DNA from 2 places in the Kitasatospora sp. NPDC091335 genome. Region 2 is predicted to be linked to the other one. Evidence: riboswitches for the same ligand, from Rfam matches in the RefSeq annotation. Region 2 holds a riboswitch; the other holds the start of a gene.
The links. Region 2 has a riboswitch for thiamine pyrophosphate ahead of thiC (phosphomethylpyrimidine synthase ThiC). Riboswitches for the same ligand answer to the same signal wherever they lie in the genome.

Region 1 (20,616 bases), on a different contig from region 2:
AGCTCGGCAGCACCACGGTCGGCGACCTCCCGGTGACGCTGCCCACCCCCGAGGGCCTGCGCAACGCCCAGGTCCCCCGGATCGAGGGCGACTTCCAGGTCAGCGACCGGCTGGAGGCCAGCTGGCTGCCGATGCCCTACCCGGCCGCCTCCGTCCAGGTCCCCAACCGCGGCGACTGGAAGCTCGACCCGCTGACCGGCACCGTCCTGCCGGCCGGCGACAAGGCGATCCGCGGCCTGCGCTACCACGTCAGCGCCCTGGACCTGCGGCCCACCGCCGACGAGCTGCGCCTCGCGGCCACCGCGCCCCAGGACGTCAGGGAGCACTACACCGCCCTCCCGTCCGACCTGCCGGCGGTGGTCGCCGAGCAGGCCAGGGCCGTCACCTCGGGCGCGCAGAACGACTACGACCGGGCGACGGCGCTGGTGAACTGGTTCACCGGGCCGACCTTCAAGTACGACACCACGGTCAACGGCGGCACCGGCAGCAACGCCATCGCCGTTTTCCTGCGCGACCGCAGGGGATTCTGCGTGCACTACGCCTCCACCATGGCGGCGATGGCCAGGGTGCTGAAGATCCCGGCCCGGGTGGCCGTCGGCTTCACCCCGGGCGACAACAAGGGCGGCGACGTCTACTCGGTGAACGGCCGGATGTACCACGCCTGGCCCGAGCTGTACTTCGCGGGCTACGGCTGGCTGCGCTTCGAGCCGACCCCGAGCCGCGGCGTCCCGGCCCGCTACACCGAGAAGTCCAGCACCCCGACCACCGCGCCGAGCCAGCAGGCGACCGCGGCCCCGCAGTCCGCCTCGGCCGCCCCGGTGCCGACCGCCGGTTCGGACTGCACCGCCAAGCAGCGCCAGCTGGGCGAGTGCGGCACCAAGGGCAGGACCGCCGCCACGGCCGGCGAGGAGTCCTGGCTGCTCTCCGCCCAGGTGCTCGGCACCCTGGCCGCGGTGGCCGTGCTGATCGCGCTGCTGCTCGCCCCGATGCTCTGGCGCGCCGCCGTACGCCGGCGCCGGCTGGGCGGCGGCGGACGGCGCGGGCCCGGCGGGAGCGGTCCCGCGGAGCTGACCGACGCCCAGGTGCTGGCCGCCTGGGACGAGCTGGTCGACTCCGCCTGGGACCTCGGAATTCCCCCGGACGAGTCACGCACACCGCGTTCCGCCGCGCGCCGGATCGCCGAGACGGCACAGCTGGACGCGGACTCCGCGGCGGCCACCGGCCGGCTCGCGCTGGCCACCGAGCGGGTGCTCTACGCCCCGCCCGGGCCGCTCACCGCGGAGCCGCTGGCCGCCGACGTCCGCGCCGTACGGCGCGGGCTGCGGGCGGCGGCCGGGCGGCGCGGACGGACCAGGGCGCTGCTGCTGCCGCCGTCCTCGGCGCAGCTGTGGTGGCGGATCTCCGACGCGGTGCGGGCCGCCAGGGCGGCCGTCGCCACCGGGGCGGGCCGGGCGGTCGAGCGGGTCTGCGTGCCGGTGCGGCGGGTACTCACCCGGCGCAAGCGCTCCACGCCGGAGTCCTGAGCCGGGGTTCCGCGCCAGGGTTCCGCGCCGGACACGAAGCCGAGACGTACGAAGCCGGGGCGGGCAGTCGATCGACTGCCCGCCCCGGCTTCGTAGGTCTCGGCCGAGCGGCTCAGAAGCCGCCGGTCTGCTCGTCCCTGCGGCGCTGCCAGCGCTGCTCCACCCGGTCCATCATCCCGGCCTTGGGGCGCGGGGCCGCGGCCGGGCCGGCACCCCCGGTGCCCTGGCCCGCGGGCCCGCGCCGCCAGCCGGTCACGGCGAACACCGCACATCCGAGCATCACCAGGAACCCCACGACGCTGACCCAGATCTGGTCCGGCACGACCATGCCGCCCATCAGCAGGCCGATCCCCACCACGAAGCCGGCCACGGCCAGGTAGACCCGCCGACGGGTGTAGGTGCGCAGCCCGGTTCCCTCGAGCGCCGACGCGAATTTGGGATCTTCGGCATACAGCGCTCGCTCCATCTGGTCGAGCAGTCGCTGCTCGTGCTCCGAGAGCGGCACGGAGTCCTCCTACTCGTCGGTCGCGGGTGCGACCGGTCCGCCCACCCCGGTCGGGGAGGCAAGTCCAATCAGCCTTGGGGCACACGGTCGGACGCCTGTGCGGGGGCCCGGCCCGTGTCGTCCATATGCCCCACGCATCCGGCTGTCATGCTTTCCGGCTTTACCCAGATCATACGGTCCGTGAGCCCGTTACGGGGTGGTCTGCGCCGCGTGGGACGGGCCACTTCGAGCGCGGACGACCGCATCGGAGTCAACGCGCCACGCCCCGGACAAGTGCCCGATCGGATGGAATCGTCCCGGACCTGGGGAGGTATGCCGCCGGGCGGCCCGGCGCGAACGGGGAGCGGGCGGGAAACCGGCGGGCGTACGGGGCGCGAACCACCGCCGTACGGTGTGCGAAACCGTGCGGCGGTGTGAAGGCGCTGCGAAAGGGGCGCGCGGGTCCGGAGGGACGCCTCAGGCCAGGGTGGCCAGCAGGTGCAGCTGGGTCGCCACGGCGTGGAAGGCGGGCTGCGCGGCGGCGGCCTCCTCCAGCTTCAGCAGCGCCTCCAGGGCGCCGGGCTCGGTGTCCACCAGCACACCGGGGACGAGGTCGGCGAAGACGCGTACACCGTGCACCGACTCCACCCGCAGGCCCGCGGCCTCGGCCAGCCGGCCCAGCTCGTCGCCGGTGAAGCGGCGCGGCATCGGGTCCTGCTCGCCCCAGCGGCCGTCGGAGGCGGAGAGCACGGTGCGGGCCTCGGTGAAGTGGCCGGCCAGCGCGCGGGCCAGCACGGCGCCGTTGCGGTTGGCCGCCAGCAGGCTGACCAGGCCGCCCTTGCGCAGGGTGCCGGCCAGGCTGCCGAGCGCCTCGGCCGGGTCGTCCACGACCTCCAGCACGCCGTGGCAGAGCACCGCGTCCACACTGCCGGCGGCGACCACCTCGGGCAGCGTCTGGGTGTCGCCCTGGACGGCCCGCACCAGGTCCGTCACACCGGCCTCGGCGGCCCGGCGCTCCAGGGCGAAGAGGGCGTCCGGGCTCGGGTCGACCACGGTGACGCGATGACCGAGCTTGGCGACCGGCACGGCGAAGTTGCCGGTGCCGCCGCCGGTGTCGACCACGTCGAGCACCGGCTGGTCCAGCTCGGCCGCCCGCTTCTCCAGGGCCGTCCGGACCACCTCCCACACCACGGCGGTACGCAGGGCACTGCGGGGACGCGTCGGGTACAAGGTGGAACTCCTCGGCACGTGCGGTTCGATCAGGTTGCCTCCACCTTAGACCGGCCCGGCGGGCTGCCCGCCCGCGCCCGGCGGCTCGTCGGCGTCCGGCGGCGGTCCTGCCGCGGGCGGGGCTGCGTGCAGGCCCAGCAGCCGCTCGACCAGGCGCAGGAAGAGGGCGGAGTTGCGGATCAGGTCGTCGGCGTCGCGGGCCGAGGCGGCGCCCCGGATCCCGGCCTCGGCGGCGGCCCGGCGCCGGGCCCCCGCGCCGTAGTAGAGCGCCCACTCGGCGAGCTCGGGGGCCACCTCGGGCAGCACCTCCCAGGCGCTGCGGATGGCCTTGCGCCGGCGCGGGCTCTTCTCCGGGCGGCCGCGCACCGCCAGGACGGCCGCCACCGTGCGCAGCGCGGCCAGGTGGGCGGTGGCGTAGCGCTCCAGCGGATCGTCCAGGGCGCGGGCCCCGGCGAGGGTGCGGTGGGCGTCGGCGAGCAGGTCGAGGGCGGCCGGCGGAGCGGCGATCCGGCGCAGCACGGGGTGGACGTCCCCTCCGGCGGGGCGTGCACCGGACGGACCCGGCAGGTACGGCAGGGCGGCGGAGCGGAGGCGGGCGGTGACGGGCTCAGGGTGACTGATGGTCATGGTCTCCCCCTTCCGAGGCAGCGCGCGGACCGGGTGGCCCGTGCCCCTCCATCGTGAACGGCACCACTGACAATCCGGCCCCGTCCGCCGTCATTCCCCGGGAACGGGCCGGAAACGGGCGTAGCGGCGGCGGGCGCGGTCCTCCCCCGGTCCGCGCCGCCGCCGTGCCGTCGCTCCGCCGCTCCCCCCGGGGCGGCGGTGGCGAACTCCCCCCGCGGCCGGTCTCCCCCCGGCCCGCTCCGCCGCCCCGTGTCGGCGGTGCGGGGACCGTGACCAGCCCCGTGGCGGACCGTCCACCCGACTCCCCCGGCGTTCGCTGCCGGGAGACGGACGGATCCGCCGCCCGGGCGGGCCCGGCGCCCGACGCGCCGCCCTCCCGGGTGCCACCACTCTCCCGTCTCCGCAGGTCGGGGGCCATCCGTTGACGTACTCAACCGGGGATCTGAGTATCCGTACTCAGTCCGCCGCACGCCGGCCGCCGGAACCGCGACCCGCGCCCACGGCGTCCCGGCTGCCGGTACGGTACGGCGGGGCCGGCGGAACCGGCCCGGGTTCCGAGGAGGGGGACGCGATGACCACGAGGAGGGGGACGCGATGACGGTCCTGCCGCTGATCTTCACCAGCGGACTGGCCAGCGGCATCAACGCCTACGCGGTGGTGCTGCTGCTCGGCCTGCTGGGCAGGTTCGCCGACGCGGACTCGGTGCCGCAGGCGCTGGAGCGCACGGACGTGCTGCTCGTGGCCGCCGTGCTGTTCACGCTGGAGGCGGTGGCCGACAAGATCCCGTACGTGGACAGCGTCTGGGACGCCGTGCACACGGTGATCCGGCCGATCGCCGGTGCCACCGTCGGCGTGCTGATCGCGAGCAACGACCCCGGCTCGCTCAGCGAGGTCGCGGCCGGCGCGATGGGCGGCACCTCGGCGCTGGTCAGCCACCTGGTGAAGGCCTCGCTGCGGATGGCCGTCAACACCTCCCCCGAGCCGCTCAGCAACATCGTGGTCAGCATGGCGGAGGACCTCTCGGTGGCCGGCCTGGTCACCCTGGCGATCTTCCACCCCTGGCTGGCCGCCACGGTCGCCGGCGTGGTGCTGGCCGTCGGCCTGCTGCTGGTCTGGCTCGCGGTCAGCAGGATCCGGGCCTTCCGGGCCCGCCGCCGCGAACGCAGGGCCGCCCGGGCGGCCGCGGACGGATCGCCCGCCCGGCCGACCTAGGATCAGGTGCCATGGCACAGATCGTCATCATCGGCGCAGGAATGAGCGGGCTCGCGGCGGCCTCCCGGCTGGCGACCCTCGGCCACCGGGTGACGGTCTGCGAGGCCGGCGGCACGTACGGGGGCATGGTCGGGCGGTACGAGCGCGAGGGCTTCGCCTTCGACACCGGGCCCGGCCTGCTCACCCTCCCCGCGGTCTACCGCGACCTCGCGCTGAAGACCGGCAGGGAGCCGCTGGAGCAGCTGGTCGGGCTGGCCCCGGTCGACCCGGAGAGCCGGCACCTGTTCCCCGACGGCACCGCCGTCACCCTGCCCAACGCCTCCAGGGGCGGCGTCGGCCAGGCCCTGGACGCCGCCTTCGGCGCGGGCTCGGGCGCCCGCTGGAGCGAGGTGATGAACCACGGCCGGACGGTCTGGGAGGCCACCCGCCGCCCGCTGCTGGAGGAGCCGCTCCCGGCCGAGCGCGGCGTCCTGTCCCCGGCCGACCGGGCCGTCCTGGAGGCCGACCCGTACCCCGTCCCGCCGCGCACCGGCCTGGCCCGGCTGCGCAAGCCGGTCCGGTGGACCCTCGACACCGTCGCCCGGCGGCAGCTCGACGGCCACCCCGGCCTGACCGCCCTGCTGGGTGAGGCCGCGCTGCGGTACGGCCTGCCGCCCGGCCAGGCCCCGGCCGGGGCCACCGTGCTGCCGTACATGGAGCAGTCCTTCGGGGTCTGGTACGTCCGGGGCGGCCTGCGCGCCCTCGCGGACGCGGTGTACCGGCGCTGCGAACTGCGCGGGGTCGGGTTCCGCTTCGACACCCCGGTCACCCGGGTGGTCGTCGAGGGCGGCCGGGCCCGCGGGGTCGAGACGGCGGACGGCCGGATCGACGCCGACCTGGTGGTCTCCGCGATGGACACCGCCGCGCTGTTCCGCCACGGCCTCGCCGAGTGGCCGGGGACGGAGCCCGACGGGTGGGAACCGTTCGAGGTGCCCGGCCGGTTCAGCGTGCTGCTGGCCCTGCGCGGGCCCCGGCCCGAGGGCACCGTGCACCGGACGGTGGTGCACGCGGCCGACCCGGCCGCCGAGGAGAACGCCCTCACCCTCTCGGAGCCGCCCTGCGAACGCCCCACCGTCCAGGTGCTCCGCCCGGACGACCCGTCGCTGCGGCCCGACGACGCCCACGAGAGCGTGGTGCTGACGGCGACCGTCCCGGCCCAGGGCGACGTCGACTGGACGGCCCCCGGCGTCGCCGACCGCTACGCCGACCGGCTGCTCGCCCACGTGGACGCGGCCGGCCTGGGGCTGCGCGAGCGGGTGCTGTGGCGGGTCGTGCGCACCCCGGAGGACACCCGCAGGGAGACCGGCGCCCTCGGCGGCTCGGTCGCCCGCCCGGTGCTCGCCTGTTCGTTTCCGGGGCTGCACGCCGCCAACGAGTCCCCCGTCCCCGGCCTCTACCTGGTCGGCGGCAACGCCCACCCCGGCGGCGGGCTGGCCCGCGTCGGCATGTCGGCCTGCATCGCCGCGGGCCTGATCGGCCCGGCCTGACGGCCTGCGGCTCAGCCCTGGTGCCAGGTGTTGTCCTGCTGCTGGTAGCCGTAGTTCTGGTCGTACACCGGCTGCTGCGGGATGCCCTGGGTGTGCTGCTCGGGCTGGGGCTGCCACTGCTCGTGCTGCTGGGGCTGGGGCTGGGCGTTCGGGTCCCAGGGCTGCTGGTGCTGCGGCTGGTAGCCGGCGTACTGGTCCTGCTGCTGGCCCTGCTGCTGCGGGTAGCCGCCGTACGGGTCCTGCTGGTACTGGGGGTAGCCGCCGTAGGGCTGCTGCTGGTCGTAGGCGAAGGCGGGCTGCTGCTGGGTCTGCCACTGCTGCTGGTCGTAGCCGCCCTGGTAGGTGGCGGCGTACGGGTCCTGGGGCTGCTGCGGGATCTGCGGCTGCTGCTCGTAGTACGAGGTGGCGTAGACGCCGTCCTGGGCGATTTCCTGCATCTCGAAGGCGGCGGTCTGCTCGACCTCGGGCACCTCCGCCGGGAGCTCGTCCGGTACCGGAACCTGCACCGGCACCGCGGCCGGGGTCTCCTCGACCGCGCTGACCTCGCCGATCCGCTTCCGGGCGACCGCGGCCGCCGCCACCGCGGCGGCGCCGCCGGTGAGGGCGCCGAGCAGCGGCACCTTGGCGAGCGGGCCCGGCAGGCTGCCGTCGGACTTCCGCAGCGACCAGCCGGCCTGGTGGCCGCGCTTGACCGAAAGGGTGACGAAGGTCTGGCCGACCGCGAACAGCGCGGCGCCGGCCCCGATCACCACGACCGACCCGAGGCTCATCCCGGCGGCCACGCCCAGGAAGCCGGTCAGGGCCAGGGCCCGCCAGTGCAGCGGCGCCCGGTTCTGCAGCAGCACCTCCGCGACCAGCCAGAGCGCCACCACCGCCAACGCGACGTACAGCAGCAGGTATCCGATGCCCATCCGCCCGCTACCTCCAGCTCGCGTGCCCACGCGTGTGCGCCGCGCGTGTGCGGCGACTGTACCGGTTCAACGGCCGGGGTACCGCATCGCGTTCCCACCCCCCGGACACCGGCCGCACACGTCCGGGCCCGCCACCGTCGGTACGGTGACGGGCCCGTGAACACCCGGCGCCGGCGCCGCGGAGACACCCGCCCGGCCCGGTCTCCCGGCGCCGGGCCGGGCCCGCCGCTCAGCGCTGGTGCAGCCCCAGGTTCTGGTAGATCTCCAGCGTCGCCGTCGAGTGGTTCAGCGTGATGAAGTGCAGACCGGGCGCGCCCTCGGCGAGGAGGCGCTCGGCCATCGCCGTGGCGTGCTCCATGCCGATGGCCCGCAGCGCCGCCGGGTCGTCGATGGCCGCCCGCAGGCGGGCCTCCAGGTCGGCGGGGAAGGCCGAACCGCTGAGCTGCGGGAAGCGCTCCAGCTGCTTGGCGTTGGTGACCGGCATGATCTCCGGGATGATCGGCGTCTCGCAGCCGGCGGCCGTCACCCGGTCGCGCAGCCGCAGGTAGTCGTCCACCTCGAAGAACATCTGGGTGATCGCGTAGTCGGCCCCGGAGCGGACCTTCGCCACGAAGTGCCGGATGTCGTCGTCCCAGTCGGTCGAACGCGGGTGCATGTTCGGCGAGGCGGCGACGCCCACGCAGAAGTCGCCGATGCCCTTGATCAGCTCCACCAACTCGTAGGCGTACGTGACGCCCTCGGGGTGGCTGACCCACTCGCCCATCGGGTCGCCGGGCGGGTCGCCCCGGACCGCGAGGACGTTCCGGACGCCCTGGTCGGCGTACTGGCCGATGATGTTGCGCAGCTCCGCGATCGAGTGGTCGACCGCGGTGAGGTGGGCGACCGGGGTCAGCGTGGTCTCGGTGGCGATCCGGCCCACCATGTTGACCGTGCGTTCGCGTGAGGAGCCGCCCGCGCCGTACGTCATGCAGACGAAGTTGGGGTCGAGTGGTTCGAGTCGCCGGATGGCGTCCCAGAGTTTCTGCTCGCCGACCTCGGTGCGCGGCGGCATGAACTCGAAGGAGAAGGAGCGCTTGCCGGCCGTCAGGAGTTCGCGGACCGTCAGTGCGCGATCCGTCCTCGTGGAAGCGATGCCGAGTGCCATGCTGGCAGGCTATCCGGCGTTCGAAGGGGCCGGACAACCCAGGTCCATTTATTGAGACAACAAGTGGACGGCGTTCCGGTTCGCCCGGCGCCTCTCCGCGGCACCTCCGGGAGCGCCCCCGGCGCCGCCGCTCGCACATCCGTTCCCAGTCGCCCCGCTACGCTTGCTGCACCCCAGCGAACCAGCGGAGCCCCATCGTGACCTCGTCCAGCACCCGGCCGGCCAACCCCAGCGCGGCCAATCCCATTGACGCGGAGGACGTCCGCACCCGCGTCAACACCGCGCTCGCCGCCTTCATCGACGGCCAGTCCGTGCTGCTCGGCAAGATCTCGCCCCAGCTGGTCCCCGCCGCCGACGCGCTGCGCGACTTCCTGCTGGACGGCGGCAAGCGGCTGCGCCCGGCCTTCTGCTACTGGGGCTGGCGCGGCGCCGGCGGCCCGGCCGGGGGCGCCACCGGCGAGGGCATCGCCAACGCGGCCGCCGCCCTGGAGCTGCTCCAGGCGAGCGCCCTGGTGCACGACGACCTGATGGACCGCAGCGACACCCGCCGCGGCCTGCCCTCGATCCACCGCCGCTTCGAGGCGCTGCACCGCGACAGCGGCTGGCGCGGCGACCGCGAGCAGTACGGCACCTCCGCCGCGGTGCTGCTCGGCGACCTGCTGCTGATCTGGTCCGACGAGCTGTTCCTGCGCTCGGGCCTGGACCCGGCCGCGGCGCTGGCCGCGAAGCCGGTGTTCGACCTGATGCGCACCGAGGTCATGCTCGGCCAGTACCTGGACGTGCTGGAGCCGGTGGCCGGCGACTCGACGGACGAGGGCGCGCTGGAGCGGGCGCAGACCGTGCTGCACTACAAGTCCGCGAAGTACACCATCGAGCGGCCGCTCCAGGTGGGCGCGCTGCTGGCCGGCGCCGGTCCCGGGCTGGTCGAGGCGTACGGGGCGTTCGGGCTGCCGCTGGGCGAGGCCTTCCAGCTGCGCGACGACCTGCTCGGCGTCTTCGGGGATCCGGCCGTCACCGGCAAGCCGGCCGGTGACGACCTGCGCGAGGGCAAGCGCACCCTGCTGGTCGCGCACGCGATGCGGGGCCTGTCGGCCGCGGACGCCCGGCACCTGGACGGGCGGCTCGGCGCGCCGGACCTCGCGGCCGAGGAGGTCACCGGGCTGCGCGGGCTGATCGCCCGCAGCGGCGCCCCCGAGCTGGTGGAACGCCGGATCGAGGAGCTGATGCGGCAGTCGCTGGCCGCGCTGGAGGCGGCGCCGCTCGCCGACGAGCGGGCCCGCACGGTGCTGCTGGCACTGGCCGAGGCCGCCACCGTCCGCAAGTACTGACGGACGGCGGCGGCCTCCGGGCCCGCCGTACGGCCCGGGTGGGTCAGAACCCGGGTGGTCAGAGCGCGGCGCGCACCCGGCCGGACAGTTCGGCGGCGGCCGCCCGCGGGTCCGCCGCGGCCGTGATGGCCCGGACCACGACGATCCGGCGGGCCCCGGCGGCCAGCACCTCGTCCAGGTTGCCGAGGTCGATCCCGCCGATCGCGAACCACGGCCGGTCGGTGGTCCGCTTCGCCGCGTACGAGACCAGGCCGAGGCCCGGCGCCGGGCGGCCCGGCTTGGTCGGGGTCGGCCAGACCGGACCGGTGCAGAAGTAGTCCACCCCGGGCTCGTCGATCGCCGCGTCCACCTCGGACTCGGCGTGGCAGGAACGCCCGATCAGCACGTCCTCGCCGAGGATCGCCCGGGCGGCCGGCACCGGCAGGTCGTCCTGCCCGAGGTGCAGCACGTCCGGCCGGGCCGCGTGGGCGACATCGGCGCGGTCGTTGACGGCCAGCAGCCTGCCGTGCCGGCGGCAGGCGTCGGCCAGGACCTCCAGGACCTCCAGCTCCTGCCTGGCCTCCAGGCCCTTGTCGCGCAGCTGGACGATGTCCACCCCGCCGGCCAGCGCCTCGTCCAGGAAGTCGGCGAGGTCGCCCTGCTCCCGACGGGCGTCGGTGCACAGGTAGAGCCGGGCGTCGGCCAGCCGGGTGCGCGGCGTGTCCGCCGCCATCAGATCAGCATCGCCTGGGCGCGGCGCTTCACCTCGGTGCCACGGTTCTCCCGCAGCGCCTGGATCGGGCTGCCGGGCAGCGACGGGTCCTCGGTGAAGAGCCACTCCAGGATCTCCACGTCGTCGTACCCGCAGTCCCGCAGGACGGTCAGGGTGCCGGACAGGTGCTTGACCAGGCCCGGGCCGTCGATGAACGCCGCCGGGACCTGCAGCGACTTGTTCGGCCCGCGCCGTACGGCGATCAGGCCGCCGTTCTTGACCAGGTCACGTACCTCGGTGACCCGGACCCCCCACTGCTCCGAGATGTCGGGCAGGTACATCCAGTCGGTGACCAGGGCTTCAATCTTGCTTTCGATCTCACTCACGCCACCAGACTGCCACCTCCACGGCCCACCGCGCACCAGGCGCTACCCCGCGACGGCCGCCTTCAGCGGCACCGCCGGGTCGGCCGCGCGGGCCGGGTCCAGCGCGGTGCCGCGCTCGATCAGCTTCCGCCCCTGGGTGAGGTCGCGCGGCCGGTCCACGGTCAGCAGCGCGCTCGGCACCCCGTCGCGCAGCCAGAGCACCGACCAGCCGACGTCCTGCGGACTGCCGCGCCGGAGCGGCTCGTCGCCCTCGGCGTGCCGGCCGGCGTACTGGACCATCCGCCCGAACTGCTCGGACCAGAAGTACGGCACCGGGTCGTAGGCCGGCGCGTCCGCGCCCAGGACGGCGGCGGCCACCGCCTCGCCGGACTGCAGGGCGTGGTCCCAGTGCTGGACGGCCAGCCGGGCGCCGGCCCGGGCCGAGGGGTAGCTGACGCAGTCGCCGGCCGCGAAGACCCCGGGCAGCGAGGTGCGCAGCCGCCCGTCCACCACGACGGCGCCGGCCGCGTCCAGCTCGACCCCCGTGCCGGCCAGCCAGCCGGTCGCGGGCCGGGCGCCGATGCCGACCACCACCTCGTCGGCGGGCAGGTGCGAGCCGTCCGCCAGCAGCACCGCGCCGGGCTCGACGGCGGCCACGCCCACCCCGCAGCGCAGGTCCACGCCCGCCTCGGCGTACCAGGCGGCCATCGCCGAGCCGATCTCCGCCGGCAGCGCGCCGGGCAGCGGCGCCGGACCGGCCTCGGCCACGGTCACCTCGCAGCCCGCCGCCCGGGCCGCGGTGGACACCTCGGCGCCGATCCAGCCCGCGCCGACCAGCACCAGCCGCAGCCCGGGGCGCAGCAGCGCGCGCAGCGCCAGGGCGTCGTCCAGGGTGTGCAGCAGGTGCGCCCGCTCGGCTCCGGGCAGGGCGCGCGGGACGGCGCCGGTGGCGATCACCAGCGAGCCGTACGGGAGGTCGCCGGCGTCGGTGTGCAGCACGCCGGGGGTGAGGCCGGTGGCGCGGCGGCCGGTGAGCAGCTCGATGCCGAGCCCGTCGTAGTCGATGTCCAGGGCGGTGGAGTCGGTCTTGCCGAGCAGCACGTCCTTGGAGAGCGGCGGCCGGTCGTACGGCGCGTGCGGCTCCTCGCCGACCAGCGCGATCCGTCCCCGCCACCCGCCCTGCCGCAGCTTGAGGGCGCACTGCGCCCCGGCCAGCCCGGCTCCGACGACGACCACCTGATCCGTTGCGCTCAGCTCTGCCACGCCCGTCACTGTACCCAGCGGCCGGACGGCGGCCGCGGGCCGTCCCGTCCCCCGTACGGGCCCGCGGCCCCTCCCCCGTCCGCCCTGCGTACGGGCCTTCGGCCGGGCCGACCCCCGGCGTTATGGTGGGAGCACCACACGGGAGCCCGGCGCACCGGGCTGAGAGGCGGGCTGACACGGCCTGCGACCGTCCGAACCTGATCCGGGTCATACCGGCGAAGGGAGAAGAGCAGCCTTGTCACGCTTGCTACCGGGCGCCCGCACGGACGTCCTGGTGATCGGCGGGGGCATCATCGGCCTCGCCGTCGCCTGGCGGGCCGCGCAGCGCGGCGTGCGGAACGTGGTCGTGGTCGACCCCGATCCCGGCCACGGCGCCGCCGGGGTCGCGGCCGGGATGCTCGCCCCGGTCACCGAGCTCCAGTACGGCGAGGAGCCGCTGCTGCGCCTCGGGATGGCCTCGAACGAGCGGTACGCGGCGTTCGCCGCCGAACTGACGGAGGCGAGCGGCGGCCTGGACACCGGCTACCGCCGCTGCGGCACGATCGCCGTCGCCCAGGACTCCGACGACCGCGCGGAGCTGCGCGAACTGCACGCCTTCCACCAGCGGCTCGGCCTGGACTCGACCTGGCTGACCGGCCGGGAGGCCCGCAGGCTCGAACCGATGCTCGCCCCCGGCGTGCGCGGCGGCCTGCACGTCGCCGACGACCACCAGGTCGACCCCCGCCGGCTGCTCACCGCCCTGTCCGCCGCCTGCGAGCGCGCGGGCGTCCTGCTCCACCGGGCCGAGGCGGTCGAGCTGCTGGTCGGGGGCGGCCGCGCGGTGGGCGCCCGGCTGAGCACCGGCGGGACGGTGACCGCCGGGCAGGTCGTCCTCGCCGCCGGCCCGCACAGCCACCGGCTGCCCGGCCTGCCGCAGGACGTGCTGCCCGCGATCCGTCCGGTGAAGGGCCAGATCCTCCGGCTGCGCGTTCCCGAGTCCTACCGGCCGTTCCTCTCCCGCAACGTCCGCGCGGTCGTCCGCGGGCAGCACCTGTACGTCGTCCCGCGCGAGAACGGCGAGCTGGTGGTCGGCGCGACCACCGAGGAGCAGGGCTACGACACCACGGTCACCGCCGGCGGGGTGTACGAACTCCTGCGGGATGCCCACGAGTTGATCCCCGGGATCACCGAACTCCCGCTCGTGGAGACCTCCGCGGGCCTGCGCCCCGGCTCGCCGGACAACGCCCCGCTACTGGGCCCGACCGCCCTGCCCGGCCTGGTCGCCGCCACCGGCCACTACCGCAACGGCGTGCTGCTCACCCCGGTGACCGCGGACCTGGTCTCCGAGCACCTGGCCACCGGTGAAGTCCCCGATCTGGCCCGGCCGTTCACGCCGCTGCGCTTCTCCCCCGACCGCTCCACGACGAAGGCCTCCGCATGACCGAGACCGCACCCCCCGAGACCGCCTCGCACGGCACCGCACCGCACGGGACCGCACCGCACGAGATCGCCCTGACCGTCAACGGCGAGCCCCGCAGGACACCCGCCACGACCACCCTCGCCGAGCTGGTGGCCACCGTCAGCGCCGCCAACACCGGCGTCGCCGCCGCACTCAACGAGGCCGTGGTGCCGCGCAGTTCGTGGTCCGCGACGGCACTGAGCCCCGGCGACCGGATCGAGATCCTCACCGCCGTACAGGGAGGCTGAACCAATGGCCGACGACCTTCTGACCATCGCCGGGACGTCCTTCTCCTCCCGGCTGATCATGGGCACCGGCGGCGCGCCCAGCCTGGAGGTCATGGAGCGCGCGCTGCTCGCCTCCGGCACCGAGCTGACCACCGTCGCGATGCGCCGGGTCGACGCCACCACCCAGGGCTCCGTCCTGGACGTGCTGACCCGCAACGGCATCCGGGTGCTGCCCAACACGGCCGGCTGCTTCACCGCCGGCGAGGCCGTGCTGACCGCCCGGCTGGCCCGCGAGGCGCTCGGCACCGACTGGGTGAAGCTGGAGGTGATCGCCGACGAGCGCACCCTGCTGCCCGACCCGATCGAGCTGCTGGACGCCGCCGAGACTCTGGTCGACGACGGTTTCACCGTCCTGCCGTACACCAACGACGACCCGGTGCTGGCCCGCAAGCTGGAGGACGTCGGCTGCGCGGCCATCATGCCGCTGGGCTCGCCGATCGGTTCGGGCCTGGGCATCCGCAACCCGCACAACTTCCAGCTGATCGTGGAGGGCGCCGGCGTCCCGGTGATCCTGGACGCCGGCGCCGGCACCGCCTCCGACGTGGCGCTGGCGATGGAACTGGGCTGCTCCGCGGTGATGCTGGCCTCCGCGGTGACCAGGGCTCAGGACCCGGTGCTGATGGCCGAGGCGATGCGGCACGCCGCCGAGGCGGGCCGGCTCGCCCGCCGGGCCGGCCGCATCCCGCGCCGCTTCCACGCCGAGGCCTCCTCCGCGATGGCCGGCCGGGCCGATCTGGACACCCGGGAGCACCCGGCGTTCTGAACGCGCCGGTGGGACCGTGTCACAAGCCGGGCACAGCCGGGCCGGCGGGCGGTGTCCTCCGGGCCCGGCCGGGCGCGGCGGCACTAGACTCACCGGGTGGACATGGCACTGCACGACCCCCTGATCGGTAGCCTGCTCGACAACCGGTACCGGGTCGAGCAGCGCATCGCGACCGGCGGGATGTCCACCGTCTACCGGGGCACCGACACCCGGCTGGACCGGGTGGTCGCGCTCAAGGTGATGCACCCCTCGCTGGCCGGGGACGAGGGCTTCACCGCCCGCTTCATCCGCGAGGCCAAGGCGGTCGCCAAGCTCACCCACCCCAACGTGGTCAACGTCTTCGACCAGGGCGCGGACGGCGGCCACGTCTTCCTCGCCATGGAGTACGTGCCCGGCCGCACCCTGCGCGACCTGCTGCGCGACCGCGGCGCGCTGTCCGTCCGGGCCGCGCTGGACGTGCTGGAGCCGGTGCTCGCCGCCCTCGGCTCCGCCCACCGGGCCGGGCTGGTCCACCGCGACGTCAAGCCGGAGAACGTGCTGATCACCGAGGGCGGCCTGGTCAAGGTCGCCGACTTCGGCCTGGTCCGGGTGCTCGGCACCGCCGACGGCGCGCCCACCTCGACCAGCACAGCCACCGGCGGCACGGTCCTGGGCACGGTCTCCTACCTGGCCCCCGAGCAGATCCTCCCGGACGCCCCCACCGACCAGCGGGTGGACGTCTACGCGGCCGGCATCCTGCTGTACGAGATGCTCACCGGCCGCCGCCCGCACACCGGCGACAACCCCGTCCAGGTCATGTACAAGCACCTGCACGAGAACGTCCCCGCCCCCTCGCTGGTCGCCCCCGCCGTCGGCCCCGGGCTGGACGCGATCGTGGCCGGCGCCTGCGCCCGGTCCGCCGACGCCCGCCCGTACGACGCGGTCGAGCTGCTCGCCGCCCTCCAGCGGGTCCGCCGCACCCTCACCCCGGCCGAGCTGGACGCCGAGCCGCCGGCCTCCACCCGGCCCAGCCCGCGCTACCCGACCAGCGAGCCGACCTCGGTGATCGAGCCGCTGCCGTGGCCCGCCGACGCCCCGCCGCAGGAACGCACCAGCGTGCTGGACATGCCGCCGGAGCTGATGGACGAGCTGCTCGCCGAGCCGCGCCCGTACGACGAGCCCGCCCCGGTGCGCCGGCGCCGGCCCGGCCTGCTGCGCCGGCTCCCCCGCAAGCCGCTGATCTGGACGGCCGCGCTGACCGCCCTGGTGCTGGCGATCGGCGGCGCCACCTACGGGATCTCCGAGGGGCTGTACGGCTCGGTGCCCGGCGTGCTCGGCAGGGACCGGGCCGAGGCCCAGCGGGTCCTGGACGGGCAGGGCCTGCACGGGAAGTTCGTCGAGGTGTTCAGCGAGTCCGTCCCGTCCGGGCAGGTGATCTCCACCGACCCCGGGGTGGGCGCGCGCACCCGCAAGAGCGACAGCGTCACCGTCACTGTCTCCAAGGGCCCCAAGCGGATCGCGGTGCCCGACCTCACCGGCAGGAGCGCCGCCGACGCCGCCACGGCGCTGACCGGCGCCCAGCTGGCCAGGGGCAACGTGACGGAGGCCTACGACGACACCGTGCCCGAGGGCTCGGTGATCAGCAGTTCACCCGCGGCCGGGCAGCTGCTACAGGAGAACACCGCGGTCTCGCTGGTGGTCAGCAAGGGCATGGTGGCGGTCCCGAACGTCACCGGGATGACCAAGGACGAGGCGCAGAAGGCGCTCCAGGCGGCCGGCTTCACCATGCAGACCAGCGGCTGGGACGTGTTCGGCGCGGTCACCGCGTCCGGCCAGAGCCCGGCGGCGGGCGAGCGGCGGCCGCAGCGCAGCCCGGTGACGGTCAAGTTCTCGCTCTTCTAGCCGCCGGTCCAGCACCGCCGGCCCCCGGTCGGGGTCAGCGCAGCGGCCCGTCGCCCGGCTCCTCCTGGTAGGAGTAGCGCTGCTCCCGCCAGGGGTCGGCGAGGTTGTGGTAGCCGCGTTCCTCCCAGAAGCCGCGCCGGTCGGCCCGCATGTACTCCACCGCGCGCACCCACTTGGGGCCCTTCCAGGCGTACAGCCGCGGCACCACCAGCCGGACCGGGAAGCCGTGTTCGGCGGTGAGCGCCTCGCCGTCGCGGTGGGTGGCGAGCAGGGTGTGGGGGTCCGCGAAGTCGGCCAGCCGGAGGTTGGCGCTGTAGCCGTACTCGGCCCAGACCATGACGTGGGTGACGCCCGGCGCCGGGGGCACCAGGTCGAGCACGGCGGCGGCCGACACGCCCGTCCAGGTGTTGCCGAGCACGGAGAACTTGGTCACGCAGTGCAGGTCGGCGACGACCGTGGTGCGCGGGAGGGCGCTGAAGGCCTCGAAGTCCCAGCTGTGCTTCTCCGCCGAGGCGGTCGCGCCGAACACCTGGAGGTCCCAGGTCAGCGGCTTGAAGCGGGGCACCGGGCCGTAGTGCAGAGCGGGCCAGCCGCGCTGTGCGCGCTGCCCCGGGGGGAGCCTCGGGTCAGACGGCGGAGGCGGTTCGTGTTTCGGCTGACCCATGGATCCATGGTGACAGACGGCGGACTCGCCCCGGTGCGCGCCCCTTTGCGAGGGTTCGCGCCCCCGCCCGTACGGACCAGCAGTCGACGGCCCACCAGCACGTTTCATCATGAATCGGATATTCCGACACATGTCCTAGTGAGTGTGAACTTACTGGAATTTCCACCCGAAGCGATGCCAGGATGCGCAGCGCAGGACGAAGCAGCAGGACCGAGACGGGAACCGACGCAGGACCCGACGCAGGAACCAGAGCAGGACCCACGGCAGGACGAGTGCAGGAGGCACCACCATGCAGGGCGATCCCGAGGTCATCGAATTCCTCAACGAGCAGCTCACCGCCGAGCTGACCGCGATCAACCAGTACTTCCTGCACGCCAAGATGCAGGAGAACTTCGGCTGGACGAAGCTCGCCAAGTACACCCGGCACGAGTCCTTCGACGAGATGAAGCACGCCGAGACGCTCACCGACCGGATCCTGTTCCTGGACGGGCTACCCAACTACCAGCGGCTGTTCCACGTCCGGATCGGCCAGACCGTCAAGGAGATGTTCGAGGCGGACCGCCAGGTCGAGGTCGAGGCGATCGACCGGCTCAAGCGCGGGATCGTGGTGATGCGGGCCAAGAACGACGTCACCTCGGCGAACATCTTCGAGGACATCCTGGCCGACGAGGAGCACCACATCGACTACCTCGACACCCAGCTGGAGCTACTGGAGAAGCTCGGCGAGGCGCTCTACCTCGCCCAGCTCATCGAGCAGCCGGAGTCCTGAGGCCGGAGCCCCGAGGCCCCGGAAACCCTGAGGCCGGGGACCGGTCAGGCCGCCCGGGCCGCCCGCAGCGGGACCACCGGGGCGGCCGCCGGGGCCGGTGCCGCCGGGGCCTGCGGGTCGGCGAGGCCGAGCTTCGCGGCCAGCCGGGCGGTCGGGCAGGGCCGGGCGCCGTGCTCGCCGAGCAGCGCCTGGATCCGGCGCACGCAGGACCCGCAGTCGGTGCCGGCCTTGCAGCCCTTCGCTATCCGGCGCGGGGAGTCGGCACCGGCGTCGATCGCCTTCTTCACCTGGTCCTCGGTGACCGCATGGCACATGCACACGTACATCGCGGTCTCTCCCGGTGGGTGAAGCGGAGTGGATCTTGACTAAGGCTTGCCTTAGTTCACTGAGGCTTACCTTACCTGGCGAAACGGGTACGAAAAAGCCCCTCCGGGCTCGGGGACACCGAATCCGGAGGGGCCTTCGTCACATCCGACGGGCACCGGGCCTACTGGCCGCGGTACATCTCCGCCACCAGGAACGCCAGGTCCAGCGACTGGCTGCGGTTGAGGCGCGGGTCGCAGGCCGTCTCGTAGCGCTGGTGCAGGTCGTCCACCAGGACCTCGTCGCCGCCGCCGACGCACTCGGTGACGTCGTCGCCGGTCAGCTCCACGTGGATGCCGCCCGGGTGGGTGCCGAGCGCGCGGTGCACCTCGAAGAAGCCCTTGACCTCGTCCAGGACGTCGTCGAAGCGGCGGGTCTTGTGCCCGCTGGACGCCTCGAAGGTGTTGCCGTGCATCGGGTCGCAGATCCACACCGGCTTGGCGCCGGAGGCGGTGACCTTCTCCACCAGGGCGGGCAGGTGCTCGCGGACCTTGCCCGCGCCCATCCGGGTGATGAAGGTCAGGCGGCCGGGCTCGCGCTCCGGGTCCAGCTTCTCGATCAGGGCGAGCGCGTCGTCCACCGAGGTGGTCGGGCCGAGCTTGACGCCGATCGGGTTGCGGATCTTCGAGGCGAACTCGATGTGCGCGTGGTCCAGCTGCCGGGTGCGCTCACCGATCCACACCATGTGGCCGGAGACGTCGTACAGCTCGCCGGTGCGCGAGTCCACGCGGGTCAGCGCGGTCTCGTAGTCGAGGACCAGCGCCTCGTGCGAGGAGAAGAACTCGACCGCCTTGAACTCCTCCGGCTCCACGCCGCAGGCGCTCATGAACGCCAGGGCGTTGTCGATCTCCCGGGCGAGCTGCTCGTAGCGCTGGCCGGCCGGCGAGTTGCGGACGAAGTCCTGGTTCCAGGCGTGCACCTGGCGCAGGTCCGCGTACCCACCGGTGGTGAAGGCGCGCACCAGGTTGAGCGTCGCGGCGGACGCGTTGTACATCCGCTTCAGGCGCTCCGGGTCCGGGATGCGGGACTCGGGGGTGAACTCGAAGCCGTTCACCGAGTCGCCGCGGTAGACCGGCAGGGTCACGCCGTCGCGGGTCTCGGTCGACTTGGAGCGCGGCTTGGAGTACTGCCCGGCGATGCGGCCGACCTTCACCACCGGCACCGAGGCCGCGTACGTCAGCACGGCGGCCATCTGGAGCAGCGTCTTCAGCTTGTTGCGAATGTGCTCCGCCGAGACACCGTCGAAGGCCTCGGCACAGTCACCGCCCTGGAGGAGGAAGGCCTCCCCGCGCGCCACGGCTCCGAGCCGGGCGCGCAGCTGGTCGCACTCGCCGGCGAAGACGAGCGGCGGATACGAGGCGAGCTCGGCAAGGGTCTTGCGCAGAGCCTCTTGGTCCGGCCATTCAGGCTGCTGCGCCGCGGGCAGGGACTGCCAGGAGTGGGCAGTCCTCGATGTCTCAGTCGTAGCGGTCACGCTGCCAAGGCTACGGGGTGACTGGAGTGACGCGTGACCATTGCCCGAGGGATGAGACACATCTCGGACAAAGACGTGACCGCCCTCACCCGTCCTGCCGCATCCGCTACGCTCGCACCATGCACGCGCCCCACAACCTCTCCTGGTGGTGGGCCTCCCCCAAGGGTGGCCCACCGATCGCGCGTTCCTAGACGAACCACGACGGCCGCCCCTCGGGGCGGCCGTCGGCGTCTGAGCAGACGGCCCCTCCGGGAGCGGACCCCGCACCGCCCCTCGCCTCCCCGCCCGGAAGGAAGCCGTAACCGTGACCACCGCCGTCGACCTGCTCACCCGCCTCACCGGCCCCGACGCCCCCGCCTTCGCGCTGCTGCACCGCCGCACCCCCCGGCTCGCCCCGGACACCGTCGAGGTGCTGCTGGGCACCGTCGACAGCTACGAACACCTCGCCGACCTGCCCGTCCGCGGCGACGCGCCGGCCCACGGCGGCCCGGTGCACGACCTGCTCGCGCTCGTCCCGTACCGCCAGATCCGCGAGCGCGGCTTCGAGGCGCACGACGACGGCACCCCCCTCCAGGCCCTCTCGGTGACCGAACAGCACACCCTGCCACTGGCCGAACTCACCGCGGCCCTACCAGAGTTGCCGGTCTCCCTCGCCGACGGCGGGTTCGACGTG
Region 2 (8,653 bases):
ACTTCGTCGTCCAGGACTCGCACTACCTGCGCGACTACGCCCGCGCGCTCGCCGTCTGCGCCGCCAGGGCGCCCGGCGAGGAGGACGTCAGGGCCTTCGCCGACGACGCGGTCGGCGCGCTGGCGGCCGAGCAGGGCATGCACGCCGAGTTCCTGACCGCGTTCGGCGGCAGCGCCGAAGAGGCGGCCGCCGAGCCGGTGCTGCCCACCACCCGGGCCTACACCAGCTACCTGCTGGCCACCGTCTACGGCGGCTCCTTCGCCGAGGCGGTCGGCGCGGTGCTGCCCTGCTACTGGATCTACGCCCGGGTCGGCGAGGCGCTGCTCGCCCAGGGCTCGCCCGACCCGCTGTACGCCAAGTGGATCGCCACCTACGGCGACGAGGCCTTCCAGTCGGTGGTCCGCCGGGTGCTGGCGCTCACCGACCGGCTGGGCGAGGAGCTGTCCGCGACCGAACGCCGCAAGGTGGTCGGGCACTTCGTGACCACCTCGCGCTACGAGTGGATGTTCTGGGACGCCGCCTGGCGCGGCGAGCGCTGGCCGGTCTGAGCCCGTGCGGCCGGCCTCCCCGGTGTTCCGGGAGGGCCGGCCGCACGCGGGTGTGCTCAGCCGGTGACGAAGTAGCCCGTCAGGTCGGCGATCAGGTGCACCGGTCCGCTGTGGTTGTAGACGGAGTAGGTGCCCCTGCCGGTGACCGCGGTGGTCGCCGAGTTGGCGACGGTCTGCCCGGGCTCGAAGTTGACCGTGGAGGTGTCCGGCCGCGTGCCCTGGCCCTGGCCCCGGAACACCGTGAGGTAACCGGACTCGCCGGCGTCGGTGACCGTGAGGTTGGCCTCGACGCCCATCGCGTTCGGGACGGAGCCGTCGGTGGGAACGGCCTGGAGGTCCGTGGTCGACAGCGGCAGGAGCTTGCCGCCGGCCTCCCGGGTGTCGCGGATGCGCACCGGCGTCCTGAGCGCGCTGAAGAGCCCCTGGCCGGACTGGCCGTAGGAGCCGACGACGTCCACGATGACGTGCGCCCAGCCGGCGTGGTTGTAGATGTCGATCTTTCCGTCGGCCCCGACCGGCACCACGACCTGGTTGGCGACGGTCCTTCCGACCGGGAAGTTGACGTTCGAACCGGAGGCGGGCCGCGGTGATCCGCTCGGGTACGCGGTCAGGTAGCTGTCCCAGGTGCCGTCGGTCGCGGTGACGTTGAGGATCACCGAGGTGGCGTCCGCGGTACCCAGCTCGGGGCGGCGGACCTGGTAGGTGCGCACCGCGTCGCCGCCGAGCCGTCCGGTGCCGTCCGTCCGGCTGTCGGCGATCCGGACCGGGTTCAGCGGGCCGTACTTGTCGGTCGCCCCGGGCCGGTAGTAGCCGACCACGTCGAGCACGACGTCGGTGGTGCCCCAGTTGTTGTAGACGGTGATCCACGGGGAGGTGCGGCTGACCGGGCCGACCGCGACCGTGACCAGGTTCGAGACGGTCTGGCCGGCCTTGAAGTTGATGCTGGAGGTGGCGGGCCTGGTCCCCGGCTGGCCGGGGACGGAGCCGATCGACAGGAAGCCGTCGGCGGTCGGATTGGTCGCGGTCACGTTGACCACCACGGCCGTGACGTCGGCCGGGACGACGGAGTAGCACTCCTGCGGCGGGTGGCTGTGACAGCCCGTGGCGAGCGGGGTCGAGAAGTACTCGCCCGCCTGGAGCGGCCGTGCGGTGCGGGTCGCCGGGACCTGGTTGTAGTCGCGGGTGTCCAGGACCCGGGTCGGGACCATCCCGGTGAAGCCGGCCGGGGCGGTGACGTCGGCCGCGGCGGTCGCCGGTGCGGCGGGAGTGGCGGGTGCGGCGGTGGCCACGCCGGCGGCGAGGGCGGGAGCGGTGAGGCTGAGGGCGGCCAGGGCGGCCAGGGAAACGGCTGTACGGGCTCGCATGATCGGACTCCCCCGGATCGACGGTGCCGGACCGGCCTGCTTCCGGCACTGGTTGGACGAACGGGAAGCCCGGAGGTTGCGCGTCCGTCCGGGTGAATTCTCGGGGGTCCCCCGGGGGGACGGGATCGGGGTGATCTCGGGGTTCTCTCCGGGCCGTTGGGCCTCGTTCCCGCACTCGCGCCACCGTACGATCGAAGTACCGAAAGCAAGCGGGATGCGGCACCGGACGGCGGCCGACCCGAGGGGAGAAGAGGAACCGACATGGCTGAGCTCTGGAAGTCGCTGCCCTCCTGGGTGCGCAACATCGTCATCCCGGTGCTGGTCCTGGTGCTGGCCTGGAACATCGTCGCCTTCGTCTTCGGCGTCGTCGGCGCGCTGCTCTCGATCGTGATCAAGCTGCTGGTGGTGGTCGGCATCGCGGCCGCCGTGGTGGTCCTGGTGAAGAAGGCCGCCAAGGGCTGACCGGCTTCCCGTGACGCCGCCCTGAGGCCCGGCCCCCCGCGAAGGGGGAGCCGGGCCTCGGGCGTTCCCGGGAGCGGGGCCGCTACTGGTTGCGGTAGTAGCCGAAGAGGTCGGCGATGACGTGGGTCGTGCCGGAGTTGTTGGCGATGTCGAACCGGCCCTGGGGGTCCACCGGGATGGTGGTGTGGTTGGGGACGTCCAGGCCCGGGCTGGCGTTGAGGTTGCTGGTGCCGGGCTTGGCCGTGCCGGTGGCCCAGGCGGTGAGGTGGGTGGGCTCCGTGGTCCCGGTCGCCGTCAGGTTGACCACCGCGGCGGTCGCCCCGGCGGGCACGCCGCCGACCGTACGGCTGGAGGACGGACCGAACGGGCCGCTGTCCCGCGAGTCCAGCAGGCGGCTCGGCGTGACCGGGGTGAACAGGCCCTTGCCGTCCGGGCCGTAGTAGCCGAAGACGTCGACCACCAGGTGGGTGGCGGCCGCGTTGGTGAAGAGCTCGACGCTGCCGTCCGCGCCCAGCGGGACCACCACCTGGTTGGGGATGTTCCGGCCGGGGACGGTGTTGAGGTTGGAACCGGCCGCGGGGCGCTGGGTGCCGCCGGGGTAGGCCGCGACGAAGCCCGCCGAGGTGGACCCGGTGGCCGTCACGTTGAGCACCGCCGAGGTCGCGTTCGCCGGCACACCGCCGGCGCCGGCGACCTTCAGCCGGCGGGCGCTGCCCGAGGTCAGCGGGTTGTCGTCGGACCGGGTGTCCAGCAGCCGGGCCGGGGCGACGGAGGCGAACCGGTCGGTGCTGCCGGCCGTGAAGTAGCCGAGCACGTCGGCGACGGCGTGCACGTAGCCGGAGTTGTTGCGGATCACCACCGTGCCGTTCGGGCCGACCGGCACGGTCACCAGGTTGGCGACGTCCTGGCCGGGGCCGAAGTTCACGTTCGAGGTGGCCGGCCGGGCGGCGGCGGACGGGTAGACGTCCAGGTGGCTGGTGGCGGTGCCCTGGGTGGCGGTCAGGTTGATCACCACGGCGGTGGCGTTCGCGGGCACCAGGTTGCCGGCCGAGCCGGAGACCCGGTTGCGGATGTCCAGGTCGAAGGTCGAGCCGGGGCCGAACCGCGGGTAGTGGCTGCCGGGCTGGCGGGTGTCCATGATCCGGGTCGGCGTGATCGCGGTGAAGCCGGACGGGGCGTAGTCGACGGTGACCTGCCGGGTGCTGGTCACGGTCGCGCCGGAGTCGTCGGTGACGGTGGACTTCACGGTGTACGTGCCGGGCTTGGCGTACACGTGGCGCTCGGTGAAGTAGCCCTCGTTCGGCTTGGCCGGGCCGTCGCCGAAGTCGAAGGAGTAGCCGCTGATCCGCCACGGGCTGGTCGTGGTGACCTTGGCCCTGACCGCCAGCGGGTCGCTGCTGGTGTCCTGGTCCACCGCGAGGGAAGCGGTGAGCGGCTTGTCCTCGCCCGCCTGGACCGGCCAGGACAGCTCGCCGGTGACCGAGCCACCGAGGCCGTCGGTGACGGTGACCTTCGGCCGGTAGTCGCCGGGAGCGGTGTAGGTGTGGCGGACCGTCGGCTCGGCGGAGGTCACCGGATCGGTGCCGTCGGCGAAGTCGAAGGTGTAGCCGAGCGTCGTCTTCCAGGTGTCGGTCGCCGTCGCGGTGAGCTCGACGGTGAATGGCGCGGGGCCGGTCGGGGCCTCGTGCACGGTCCCGCGCGCGTCCAGCCGGACCTCCTGGAGGCCGACGACCTCGTACGCGCCGCGGTCCCGGTAGCTGCTGTCCGGTCCGGTGTTGGCGACCTCCGGGTGGTCGACCGCTCCGTGGCCGAGCAGGTCGACGGCGGGGGTGCCGGGCGTCTGCGGACCGGCGGAGTCGATCGCGGTGCCCGCGGCAGGGCCGGTGGCGGCCTTGGGGACGGACAGCGGCCAGAAGGCGTCGTCGAACTGCACGTAGCCGTTCAGGTCGTGCTTGCCCTGGCCGGTGGCGGCCAGGAGGTCTTCGGGGGTCCTGTAGACGGCGCCGGCCCACTTGTAGGTGTCGGCGGAGGGCCATCGCAGGGTGTTGTAGTCGAGGGTGGTCCCCGCCGTCGAGCCGGCGGACACCTGGACGGTGCCCAGGGCCACGACGTTGTCGGTGATCGTGGCATGGTCGGACGAGCCGGCCAGATCGAGGACGACCGAGGTGTTCCACGTCGTGTGCGTGGTGTTGTGGGTGATCGTCGCGCCCGGGGCGTCGGTCAGCGAGACCGACGAACCGTACACGGTGACGAAGTCGTTCCCGGCGATCACCGTCCCGGTGACACCCGGGCCGGCCGTCACACCGCCGCTCGTTCCGCGGACGACCGACCGCTCGACCCTGACACGGTCGCTGGGCCCGGTGATCCTCACGGCCGGCCGGACAGCCGCGTTGTTCTCCTGCTCGATCCAGTTGCCCGAGAGCTCGACCCGGCTGACGCCGTCGAGCTCGAAGCCAGGCACGTCGAAGCCGGAGAACACGATGTCGTGCTGGCCGGATATCTTCACCGGCTGCCGCAGCGGACCGGAGATGGACGGGATGTCCGGCGACTTGCCGAGACGGCCCGCGCCGCGGAAGGTGATCGGCTTGCCGGGCTCTCCGGAGTGCCGGACGGTCACGTCCTCGATGTAGCTGCTCTGCGCGACCTCCACGGTCTGGCCCGGCAGCACTCGGTCCGCGGCGGCCTGGATGGTGCAGAACGGTATGGCCCGGGTGCCGGGGCCGCTGTCGTCGCAGGTGGAACCATGGTCCTTCACGTACAGCACGGCGGCCGGTTCGGCCGCCACCGCGGGCAGTGGCAGGCCCACCACCGCGGAGATCACGGCGGCGCTCAGGCCCGCCGCATGACGGATGCGCACGGTGCGTTTCCCCCAAGAGTCGTCAAAGCCGCGGACCCCCCGGGCGGAGTGCGGGCCCGGGTGGGCCGTGCACGCCCTGATGGAGTGTCTGCGGAGCGTTGGTGAGCATTATGGGGGCGGGGTAGGACGGTTTCGGCCGTGGGGTGCTCCGGGCGTCGTCGGCCGGCCCCCCGGTGACACGCTCTGGACCTGCGGCGATCCGCTCGCTACCGTGTTGGGCGTCGTGTGCAGGCAACACCGCCTGCGACGCGGGAGCTCGGAGCACCGGGCTGAGAGGGCGCTGACCGGGACGTCGACGGACGGACCGACGGCTGCGTCGACCGCAGGAACCTGACCGGGTAATGCCGGCGTAGGGAGTAGAGGTCTGATGACCACGTTCGAAGCACAGCCGCAGTCTGCCCAGGGCGCCCCCAGCAGCGAGCGCACCGGCTACCCGACCCCGGCCTGGCGCAAGGCCCACCGCGAGGGATCGCGTCCCGACCTGCGCGTTCCGTACCGCGAGGTGCAGCTCACCAACGGCAGGACCGTCCCGCTGTACGACACCTCGGGCCCGTACACCGACCCGTCCTACGAGCCCGACGTGCGGCGCGGCCTGCCCGCGCTGCGGGACGCCTGGATCCGCCAGCGCGGCGACGTCGAGGAGTACGACGGCCGCGAGGCGCGCCCCGAGGACGACGGGATCAGGCACACCTCGCCGCGCGGCGGCAACCTGCGCAACCTGGACGCCGTCTTCCCTGGCCGTCCGCGTCGCCCGCTGCGTGGCCGCGGCGGTGTCGCCGTCACCCAACTCGCTTACGCCAAGCGGGGCGTGGTGACTCCCGAGATGGAGTTCGTGGCGCTGCGCGAGGGCCTGGCGCCCGAGTTCGTGCGCGCCGAGGTGGCCCGCGGACGGGCCGTCATCCCGGTCAACGTGAACCACCCGGAGGTGGAGCCGGCGATCATCGGCACCAACTTCCTGGTGAAGATCAACGCCAACATCGGCAACTCGGCCGTCACCTCCTCGATCGAGGAGGAGGTGGAGAAGATGACCTGGGCCACCCGCTGGGGTGCCGACACCGTCATGGACCTCTCCACCGGCCGTAACATCCACACCACCCGCGAGTGGATCCTGCGCAACTCCCCGGTGCCGATCGGCACGGTGCCGCTCTACCAGGCGCTGGAGAAGGTCGACGGCAAGGCCGAGGAGCTGAGCTGGGAGGTCTACCGGGACACCATCGTCGAGCAGTGCGAGCAGGGCGTCGACTACATGACCGTCCACGCCGGCGTGCTGCTGCGCTACGTCCCGCTCACCGCCCGCCGCAAGACCGGCATCGTCTCGCGCGGCGGCTCGATCATGGCGGCCTGGTGTCTGGCGCACCACCGGGAGAACTTCCTCTACACGAATTTCGAGGAGCTCTGCGACATCCTCGCCTCCTACGACGTCACCTTCTCGCTCGGTGACGGCCTGCGCCCGGGCTCGATCGCGGACGCCAACGACGAGGCCCAGTTCGCCGAGCTGGAGACCCTCGGCGAACTCGGCCGGATCGCCCGCGAGCGGGACGTCCAGGTGATGATCGAGGGCCCGGGCCACGTCCCGATGAACAAGATCAGGGAGAACATGGATCTCCAGAAGGAGATCTGCGACGAGGCGCCGTTCTACACCCTCGGCCCGCTCACCACGGACGTCGCGCCCGGCTACGACCACATCACCTCGGGCATCGGCGCCGCGATGATCGCCTGGTGGGGCACCGCGATGCTCTGCTACGTGACCCCCAAGGAGCACCTGGGCCTGCCCAACCGGGACGACGTCAAGACCGGCGTGATCACCTACAAGATCGCCGCCCACGCCGCCGACCTGGCCAAGGGCCACCCCGGCGCCCAGGCCTGGGACGACGCCCTCTCCGACGCCCGCTTCGAGTTCCGCTGGGAGGACCAGTTCAACCTGGCCCTCGACCCGGAGACCGCCCGGTCCTTCCACGACGAGACCCTCCCCGCCGAGCCCGCCAAGACCGCCCACTTCTGCTCGATGTGCGGCCCGAAGTTCTGCTCGATGAAGATCTCCCAGAAGATCCGTGACGAGCACGGCGACGGTTCCACCGCGGTGAACACCGAGTTCGACGCCGAGGCCCTGGCCGGCATGGCCGAGAAGTCGGCCGAGTTCGCGGCCCAGGGCAACAAGGTGTACCTCCCCCTGGTCGACTGACGCGGGACACCCGAGCGCCGCCCTCGATCACCTCGGGGCGGCGCTCTGCCGTCTTCGGCTACTCCTCGGCGCCGCCGAAGACCGTGTGGTGTCCGCGCGCGGTGTCCATGTACTCGCGGACGCGGTGGATCAGACCGTCGCGGAGTTCGAAGACCAGGCAGTAGTCGTTGGCGTAGTGGTTTCCGTTGGCGAGCGTCGCGGTCATGGTCTCCTCCACCACCACGCGGTCGCCGTCGGCGTGGAAACCGTGGAAGGTGACGTCCACGTCACTGGCGAACAGGCGGGAGAAGTCCTCGGCGAGGAAGCGCGTGATGACTTCCCTGCCGACCAGGTGGCTGGGGCAGTCCAGCGCGGTGGCCGTCGCGTTCCCCGGAGGCGCCAGCCACTCGGCGTCCTCGGTGAAGACCGCGGAGATCCGGTCGGCGTCGTGGGTGGCGAACGCCTTCCAGGCGGCCTGGACGATGTCGTGGCTGCTCATCGCGTCGCGGTCGGGGTGGGCGCCGGGCCGGGGGGTCGATGAAGCGGCCTCCAGGGTGCGGCGGATCACCGCCGAACCGTGCTCGACGGACTTGGGCCCCAGCATCCGGGGCGACGGCGTCGAAGGTCTTGAAGATCCTTGCGGGCCGTTCTGTCGTACCCGGCGGGTACCGTTCGCGGCATGCTGTCCGCATCGACCCTCGCGGCCCGGTCGGAGTTCACCGTGGCCGTGGTGGGGTGCCCGCCGCTGGTGTTCGCGGCCGACACATGATCGAACCGGTTTTCACCCGAATGGTTGCGGCTTCAGGTCCGCCGGCATGCGAGTCGGCCGTGGCGTCGGCACATTGAAAGCATGCTCGAAGCATACGAGAAGGTATTGGTGACCGGCGGGCTGGGATTCGTCGGACGGCACCTGACCAATTCTCTCCTCTTTCTGGGGAAAGAGGTGACCATCATCGACAACGCCAGGACGGCGATGAGTGTCGAACCGCCGTCCGGGGTCACCTTGCACCTGCTCGACATTCGTGAGGGCGATGCCATCGCCGAAGCCGTCGACGGTGCGGAACTGGTTTTCCACGTCGCCGCGAACGCCAACGGGACGCTGTCGGTGACGCAGCCGCGTCTGGACTTCGAGATCAACGCCCTCGGCACCGTCTCCTTCGCCGAGTCCCTGCTCAAGTCGGCCGTCCGCCGGGTCGTCTACGTCTCGTCCGCGTCCGTCTACGGGACGCCGCGGCGGTTCCCGATGGACGAGGACCACCCG

Region 1: it holds a riboswitch for thiamine pyrophosphate, as region 2 does, so the genes downstream of both, thiO (glycine oxidase ThiO) here and thiC (phosphomethylpyrimidine synthase ThiC) in region 2, are expected to answer to the same signal.

What each region holds. Positions count from the first base shown of each region.
Region 1 is NZ_JBIVUM010000001.1:562,364-582,979, reverse strand. Features, by position in the region: gene ACIQOW_RS02610 (DUF3488 and DUF4129 domain-containing transglutaminase family protein) at 1-1,523, shown strand, start outside; gene ACIQOW_RS02605 (DUF3040 domain-containing protein) at 1,636-2,028, opposite strand; gene ACIQOW_RS02600 (methyltransferase domain-containing protein) at 2,485-3,237, opposite strand; gene ACIQOW_RS02595 (SAV_6107 family HEPN domain-containing protein) at 3,283-3,858, opposite strand; gene ACIQOW_RS02590 (DUF4126 domain-containing protein) at 4,459-5,076, shown strand; gene ACIQOW_RS02585 (phytoene desaturase family protein) at 5,088-6,602, shown strand; gene ACIQOW_RS02580 (hypothetical protein) at 6,614-7,513, opposite strand; gene metF (methylenetetrahydrofolate reductase [NAD(P)H]) at 7,743-8,657, opposite strand; gene ACIQOW_RS02570 (polyprenyl synthetase family protein) at 8,855-9,985, shown strand; gene thiE (thiamine phosphate synthase) at 10,044-10,697, opposite strand; gene ACIQOW_RS02560 (Rv2175c family DNA-binding protein) at 10,697-11,062, opposite strand; gene ACIQOW_RS02555 (NAD(P)/FAD-dependent oxidoreductase) at 11,105-12,313, opposite strand; TPP riboswitch at 12,433-12,545, shown strand; gene thiO (glycine oxidase ThiO) at 12,540-13,724, shown strand; gene thiS (sulfur carrier protein ThiS) at 13,721-13,990, shown strand; gene ACIQOW_RS02540 (thiazole synthase) at 13,995-14,792, shown strand; gene pknB (Stk1 family PASTA domain-containing Ser/Thr kinase) at 14,895-16,673, shown strand; gene ACIQOW_RS02530 (molybdopterin-dependent oxidoreductase) at 16,708-17,337, opposite strand; gene bfr (bacterioferritin) at 17,627-18,106, shown strand; gene ACIQOW_RS02520 (bacterioferritin-associated ferredoxin) at 18,151-18,432, opposite strand; gene ACIQOW_RS02515 (class II 3-deoxy-7-phosphoheptulonate synthase) at 18,594-19,943, opposite strand; gene ACIQOW_RS02510 (anthranilate synthase family protein) at 20,248-20,616, shown strand, end outside.
Region 2 is NZ_JBIVUM010000014.1:207,675-216,327, reverse strand. Features, by position in the region: gene tenA (thiaminase II) at 1-548, shown strand, start outside; gene ACIQOW_RS27410 (hypothetical protein) at 605-1,912, opposite strand; gene ACIQOW_RS27405 (DUF5326 family protein) at 2,174-2,374, shown strand; gene ACIQOW_RS27400 (PKD domain-containing protein) at 2,457-5,231, opposite strand; TPP riboswitch at 5,470-5,604, shown strand; gene thiC (phosphomethylpyrimidine synthase ThiC) at 5,599-7,413, shown strand; gene ACIQOW_RS27390 (nuclear transport factor 2 family protein) at 7,472-7,996, opposite strand; gene ACIQOW_RS27385 (NAD-dependent epimerase/dehydratase family protein) at 8,243-8,653, shown strand, end outside.